One region of the Terrabacter sp. GCM10028922 genome, then DNA from elsewhere that is predicted to be linked to it. Evidence: predicted binding sites of a transcription regulator. Region 1 holds the regulator's gene; each other region holds the start of a gene.
The links. Region 1 encodes LexA, which represses DNA repair genes until DNA is damaged. Its sites were predicted from a motif close to TCGAACANNTGTTCGA; they were not measured.
Positions count from the first base shown of each region.

Region 2: the regulator LexA is predicted to act here: its motif matches at 954-969, upstream of ACFQU3_RS11465 (DUF222 domain-containing protein).
Region 3: the regulator LexA is predicted to act here: its motif matches at 1,146-1,161, upstream of recA (recombinase RecA).

Region 1 is NZ_JBHTFG010000006.1:393,570-395,832, reverse strand. Features, by position in the region: gene ACFQU3_RS06725 (LysM peptidoglycan-binding domain-containing protein) at 270-728, opposite strand; gene lexA (transcriptional repressor LexA) at 958-1,683, shown strand; gene ACFQU3_RS06715 (phosphotransferase) at 1,714-2,247, opposite strand; gene ACFQU3_RS06710 (hypothetical protein) at 2,157-2,263, opposite strand, start outside.
Region 2 is NZ_JBHTFG010000010.1:164,344-166,606, forward strand. Features, by position in the region: gene ACFQU3_RS11460 (LacI family DNA-binding transcriptional regulator) at 1-835, shown strand, start outside; gene ACFQU3_RS11465 (DUF222 domain-containing protein) at 973-2,263, shown strand, end outside.
Region 3 is NZ_JBHTFG010000002.1:80,061-82,323, forward strand. Features, by position in the region: gene ACFQU3_RS01755 (DUF3352 domain-containing protein) at 1-170, opposite strand, end outside; gene ACFQU3_RS01760 (DUF3046 domain-containing protein) at 330-575, shown strand; gene ACFQU3_RS01765 (O-acetyl-ADP-ribose deacetylase) at 572-1,108, shown strand; gene recA (recombinase RecA) at 1,338-2,263, shown strand, end outside.

The DNA of each region.
Region 1 (2,263 bases):
CGCTAGGTCGGCGCGGGAACCGGGGACGGGGCTCATCCACAGGCCCACCCAGTCACCGGGCGCGGCAGCCACTCGAACAGGGGACAGCAGAACGCCGCACCCCCTCCTCAGGGGTGCGGCGTCCGGGCGCGAGCGGCGGGGTCGAAGCGCCGCCGACGCCAGCCGCTGAAGGTGGAGCCAACGCGGCCGATCGGGAGGGGCGACCTGGCTGCAGCCGGGTGGACGGCATATGGCCTCGGTCGGGCCCAGGTGAGCTCGTGGCTCGGGGTTCAGCGCGTCGGGATGACGATTCGCTGGCCGGTGTGGATCTGGGTCGTGCTCAGGGCGTTGGCTATCTGGAGCTCCACGACGCCGTCGCTGATCGGCAGACCGGGCAGCTCGCGGGCTGCGATACCGGACAGCGTCTGCCCGGACTCCACCGTGACGACACGCGGCTCGCCAGAGGCGGAGGCGATCTGGCCGGCGAGACCCACGGCCAGAACCGAGACGACGACAGCAACGAGCAGGGCGACGACGAGCCGGCCGAAGCGGGTCAACCGGACCGGCGGCTGGGCGGACCCGGCCGCACCTGCCTCACGCACCGCCCATCGATCCCCCGCCTTGCCGATCGCGCGGACCGCTTCGCGCCCGGTGGGCAGGGAGACGAGGTTGGGTCGACCGGCTGGTCGTGGCCTCATGGCCTCCCGCGGGTGCGGCTGGCGAACGGCCTCGAGCACGATGGCGCTCATGGTGACCTCCCCTTGCTCCTGATCGGACGAACATGTGTTCGATAGAACGCTTGTACGAGTTGTAGCACGTATGTTCGATGAAGTCGAGACACGCATCGAACACGTGTTTGGCAACTGTGTTCGAACTGCGTAGTCTTTCCTCACACCACGAACCTCACCAGCCACCACTGACACTGGCCCCACACCGGGCGGGCAGGAGGGGGTCTGAGGAGCCGACGAAGGGGACACCATGGGCGTGACCGAGCTTCCCGACCGCGACAGCGGCGACGGCCTGACGGTGCGTCAGCGCCGCGTGCTCGAGGTGATCCGCAACTCCGTCGATCGTCGCGGCTACCCGCCGAGCATGCGTGAGATCGGCGACGCGGTCGGGCTGGCGAGCCCGTCGAGCGTGTCCCACCAGCTCAACGCGCTCGTGGCCAAGGGCTACCTGCGGCGCGACCCCAACCGTCCCCGCGCCCTCGAGGTCGTCTCCCCCGACGCGAAGGCCGAGGAGCTCGGCTACCGTGGCGGCGCCGTGACTCCGCCACGCCCCCGTGGCGACCACTACGACACCGAGACCGACTCTGGCGACGCCCGTCCCGAGGCCTCCTACGTCCCGGTCCTGGGTCAGATCGCCGCCGGCGTGCCCATCACGGCCGAGGAGGTCGTCGAGGACGTCTTCCCGCTGCCCAAGCAGCTCGTCGGCGAGGGCGACCTCTTCCTCCTCAAGGTCAACGGCGACTCCATGGTCGACGCGGCCATCTGCGACGGAGACTGGGTCGTCGTGCGCCAGCAGCAGCACGCCGAGAACGGTGACGTCGTCGCAGCCATGCTCGACAACGAGGCGACGGTCAAGACGTTCAAGCGCAAGGACGGCCACGTGTGGCTCATGCCGCACAACTCGGACTTCTCCCCGATCGACGGTGACGACGCGACCATCCTCGGCAAGGTCACCGCCGTGCTGCGCCGCATCTGAGCACCCGCCCCGCCCGACCCGGCCCGCGCGTCACGACAGTGGTGGCTCGTCCCCGAGTGCGCCGAGCCACCACGTCCCGGCGTCGCCGTAATCGGCGAGCTCCGGCGGGGTGAGCGTCGCGGTGACGCGCAGCCACGACTCGGCGCGCAGAAGACGCCCGAGATGCAGCGCCGCCGGTAGTGCCGCGCGAAGCTGCGTCCCGGGCACGACGTCGCCCCAGACCTCGAGGCCGGCGTCGGCGACCCGCCGCAGCCGCGCGTCGTCAGGTGCCGTTTCCAGGCGATGGAGCAGCACGTTGAGCGGGATGAAGAGGGCCGAGAGCGGATGGGCGAGCACGGAGTCGCCGAAGTCGAAGAAGCGCATTCCGCCCGGCGTCGCGAAGACGTTGTTGGCATGCAAGTCGTTGTGCACGAGGTTCTCGCCCAGCCCCAGCGCGTCGAGGTCCGCGGCCCACCCCGCACGTCGGGCAGCAGTCACCGGAGCCGGTCTGCGACCTCCTGCGTCATCCGCCGAGGGTCGCTGTCGGGCAGCGCCTCGAGCGAGGCGACGCGCGCCCGGACGTATGCCGTGGCCTCCGCCG
Region 2 (2,263 bases), on a different contig from region 1:
GAAGACCGTGGGTTTCATCTCCGACGAGGTGACCATCACCCGGTTCGCGTCGGCCATGATCCGGGGCCTGCTCGATGCAGCCGACGAGCACGACCACGGCGTGCTCATCGCGGAGACAGGCCACCACCCCAAGCAGCTGGCGAAGGCCCTCGAGTTCATGATCGACCGCCAGGTCGACGGCATCGTCTTCGGATCGATGGCGGCCCGGCTCCTCGACCTGCCACCGCTGCCCGAGGCGATGCGCGTCGTCATGGCCAACAGCGCCAGTACCAGCGCGCGCGCCTCCGTGCTGCCCGCCGAGCGCGAAGCGGGTCGGCGGATGGTCGGACTGCTTCTCGAGCAGGGTCATGCCGGCGGCATCGGTATCATCGGCACCTCCCCCAACGCCCGCACCGACCCGCGTGCATCGGTGACGATCGGCGCGCGCTTCGAGGGCATCAACGAGGCCCTCACGCAGGCGGGCGCCACGCCTGTCGCCGAGGTCGACGTCGGGTCCTGGGAGCCGGGGAACGGCTACGAAGGGACGAAGCGGGCGCTCGACTCCGGCGCGCCGCTGACCGCGCTCCTCTGCCTCAACGACCGCGTCGCGTTCGGCGCCCACCAGGCCCTCACCGAGCGCGGCCTCCGCGTGCCCGACGACGTGTCCATCGCCTCCTTCGACGACGACGAGATCGCGTCGTACATGCGGCCGGCGCTGACGACCGCCCGGCTGCCCTACGAGGAGATGGGTCGCCGGGCGATGGAGCTGCTGCTCGCCGACGACGAGCCGACCGGCGAGCACCTCGTCGAGATGCCCGTCCAGGTGCGCGACTCCATCCGTCCCGCCAAGGGGTGACGGCGCGCGGAGGCGCCCCCCGTCCCGGCGCCCCTCGCGTATGCGGCATGGCGGCGTCCGCTTGAGCGCGCCGGTCGCGCGATCGGGCCTGTGGATAGCTTCAACCGACTGTCGGCGGTCGAACATATATTCGAGTCATGAGCACGGCAGCCGCGACCGCAGCCCCCACGCCGGGGTCGGTCGCGCTCGCGTCGGTGCCCGTCCGTCGGGCCGATGTCACGGAGATGATGAGTCTCGCGGACCTTCCCGGTCTTCCCGCCAGGCTCGCGAGCATGGCCGCCGAGCTGCGGCTGCTCGCCCACAACTACCCGCTGTGGACCATGCCGGCCACCGGCCTCGGCGACGCGATCGAGCAGGCGCAGGCGGTGCGCGAGATGGCGCACAGCCTGACGGCCATGATGGCGGCCGAGGTGGACGGGCGCGGACTCGCCGACGAGGCCGGGCTGTCGCGCAACGACTGGGTTGCCGGCTTCGCGCCCGGGCTCGAGGGCGGTTCAGCGGCCGCCGTGACCGCGGTCGGTTCGGCGATGAACGAGCCGCGGTGGAACGACCTCTCCAGGCTCGTGCGTCGCGGCGCGGTCTCGGTCGACAAGGCTGCGGTCATCGTGCGTTTCCACCGCGACGTGGAGCGAGTGGCCGACCCGGCGCACCTCGCCGCCGTCGTCGATTCCATGGTCGAGGGCGCAGAAGCCTTGGGCGTCAAGGAGCTGCGCCGCCTCGTTGCGCAGGCCCGAGCCAGCCTGAGGCCGCCCGAGCAGGTCGAGGACGGTGACCAGCGCATGCGTGCCGGGAGGTCCCTGACCAAGGTCGGTCGGTGCGCGGGCATGACCGACTACCTGCTGCGCATGGACCCCGAGGGCTCCGCCATCATCGACGCCGCGATCGACCCACTGGCTCGCCCGCGCCCTGATCTCGACTGGAGTCACTACGGGCGGGGCGCGGGCGAGGCTGCTCCGCTCGACTGTGGTGCCGGCGAGGGATCGACTTCCGGCCCGGGTCGCGGGATCGACCCGAGGCCCGCCACTACCCGACGTGCCGACGCCTTGCTCGAGCTGATCGGTCGAGCGGTGTCCTCGCCGGACGGCGTGCCGCGCACGCCACGCACCAAGCTCGTCGTCACGATGTCCCACGAGGCGCTGGTCGGGCTGGTCCAAGGCGCCGGTGTCGCCGACAACGACGAGGTCCTGTCGGCCGCGACCGTGCGCCGCCTGGCCTGCGAGGCCGAGATCATCCCGATGGTGCTCGGTGCCCCGTCCGAGGTGCTCGACCTCGGCATGACGACCCGGTTCTTCACCCCTGCCCAGCGGCTCGCCCTGACGCGGCGGGACGGCGGGTGCAGCTACCCGGGATGCACGGTGCCGCCGCAGTGGTGCGATGCGCACCATGTCGTGCCCTGGAGCCGCGGCGGACCGACCGACGTGTGCAACG
Region 3 (2,263 bases), on a different contig from region 1:
CCACCAGGCGCGGGAGGCGGCGGCTCGTCGGCCAGCGGGACACCCGCGGCGCCCGGAGCGGTTGCCACTCCCGTGGCGGCCGGGTAGTCGTACTGCGGGACGGGCGTCGTGGGTCCGCTGGCGGACCCGTGGCCGGGACCGAGAGAGGGTCCGTTGCTGGCGTCGGTCATAGTGTGCTCCCCTGAAGAGTTCGGCGTCCGAGGTCGGTGGACGGTCGAGAGGACGATACCGGCCTTGTCGGATGTTCGCGGGCGGTTGCGACAACGCTCCGACGACGCTCTCGCGCGAAGGGGTTCCGGCCTGGTCGATGGCAGACTACTGGGGTGCGGATGAGCCACTTCTGGACCTTGATGGAGGACGAGTTCGGCGCGGCCTACGCCGGGTCGCTCGCCCGCGACCACGTGCTCGGTGCCCTCGGCGACCGGACGGTGCTCCAGGCGCTCGCCGACGGCGACCCGCCGCGCGACGTGTGGGACGCGCTGTGCGTCGACATGGACGTGCCTCCCGAGCGTCGGCTGGGACGTGACTCGAAGGTTGCGCGCGGCGCGCAGGGCGGCCAGGCAGGACGTCCGTGACCTTCGCGCCAGCGCGAGTCACCCTGCGACGCGGTGACATCACGACGGACGACACCGCCGACGCGATCGTCAACGCGGCCAACAGCTCGCTCCTCGGAGGAGGCGGCGTCGACGGGGCGATCCACCGCGCCGCGGGGCCGGACCTGCTCGCCGAGTGCCGGCTGCTCGGAGGGTGCCACACCGGCGACGCGAAGATCACCGGCGCCGGTCGGCTCCCCGTCCGCCATGTCATCCACACCGTCGGTCCGGTCTGGCGCGGGGGAGGCCACGGTGAGGCTGACCTCCTCGCCAGCTGCTACCGCCGCTGCGTCGAGGTCGGCGACGAGGCGGGGTGTGCGGTTCTCGCCTTCCCCGCGATCTCGTGCGGCGTCTACGGCTACCCCCTCGAGGAGGCCGCCGAGGTCGCCGTGCACGCCCTGGTCGAGGCGCTCGAGCGTCACCCGGGCGTGCGGGAGGCACGCTTCTGGCTCTTCTCCGAGCAGGCGTACGCGGCCTTCCACCGGTCCTTGGCGGACGCTGCTGCGACGCAGTGAGGTTGGTTCGACGACGGGTCGGCGTGTCGCGCCGACGTCGAACACCTGTTCGGTAATGTTCTCCACAGGTCCTGCGCCACCACCCACATCATCCACAGGCCGTCTCGTGGTTCATCCCGATGTCGGCGCCGGCACCTAGCGTCTGACCCGACAGCGGATCTCTCAGGACGAGCCGTCACCCGGGTCGAAGGTAGACGACCGCAGCGCAGACGGCAGATAGGTGACCGACATGGCATCGGTGCAGGAAAAGGACAAGGACAAGGCCCTCTCCTCGGTGATGGGCCAGATCGAGAAGAGCTACGGCAAGGGCGCCGTCATGCGACTGGGCGACGACATCCGCCCGCCCATCGAGGTCATCCCCACCGGGTCGATCGCCCTCGACGTCGCGCTCGGCATCGGCGGTCTGCCGCGTGGTCGGGTCGTCGAGATCTACGGCCCGGAGTCCTCGGGCAAGACGACGGTCGCGCTCCACGCGGTCGCCAACGCGCAGAAGGCCGGCGGCATCGCGGCCTTCATCGACGCCGAGCACGCCCTCGACCCCGACTACGCCAAGAAGCTCGGCGTCGACACCGACGCGCTGCTCGTGTCCCAGCCCGACACGGGGGAGCAGGCGCTCGAGATCGCCGACATGCTGATCCGCTCCGGTGCGATCGACATCATCGTCATCGACTCGGTGGCCGCGCTCGTGCCCCGCGCCGAGATCGAGGGCGAGATGGGTGACAGCCACGTCGGCCTCCAGGCCCGGCTCATGAGCCAGGCGCTGCGCAAGCTGACCGGCGCGCTCAACAACACCGGCACGACCGCGATCTTCATCAACCAGCTGCGCGAGAAGATCGGTGTCATGTTCGGCTCGCCCGAGACGACCACCGGTGGCAAGGCGCTGAAGTTCTATGCCTCGGTGCGCCTCGACGTGCGTCGCATCGAGACCCTCAAGGACGGCACCGACCCCGTCGGCAACCGCACCCGCGTCAAGGTCGTCAAGAACAAGGTCTCCCCGCCCTTCAAGCAGGCGGAGTTCGACATTCTCTACGGCCATGGCATCTCCCGTGAGGGCGGCCTCATCGACATGGGCGTCGAGCACGGCTTCGTCCGCAAGGCGGGCGCTTGGTACACCTACGAGGGCGACCAGCTCGGCCAGGGCAAGGAGAATGCCCG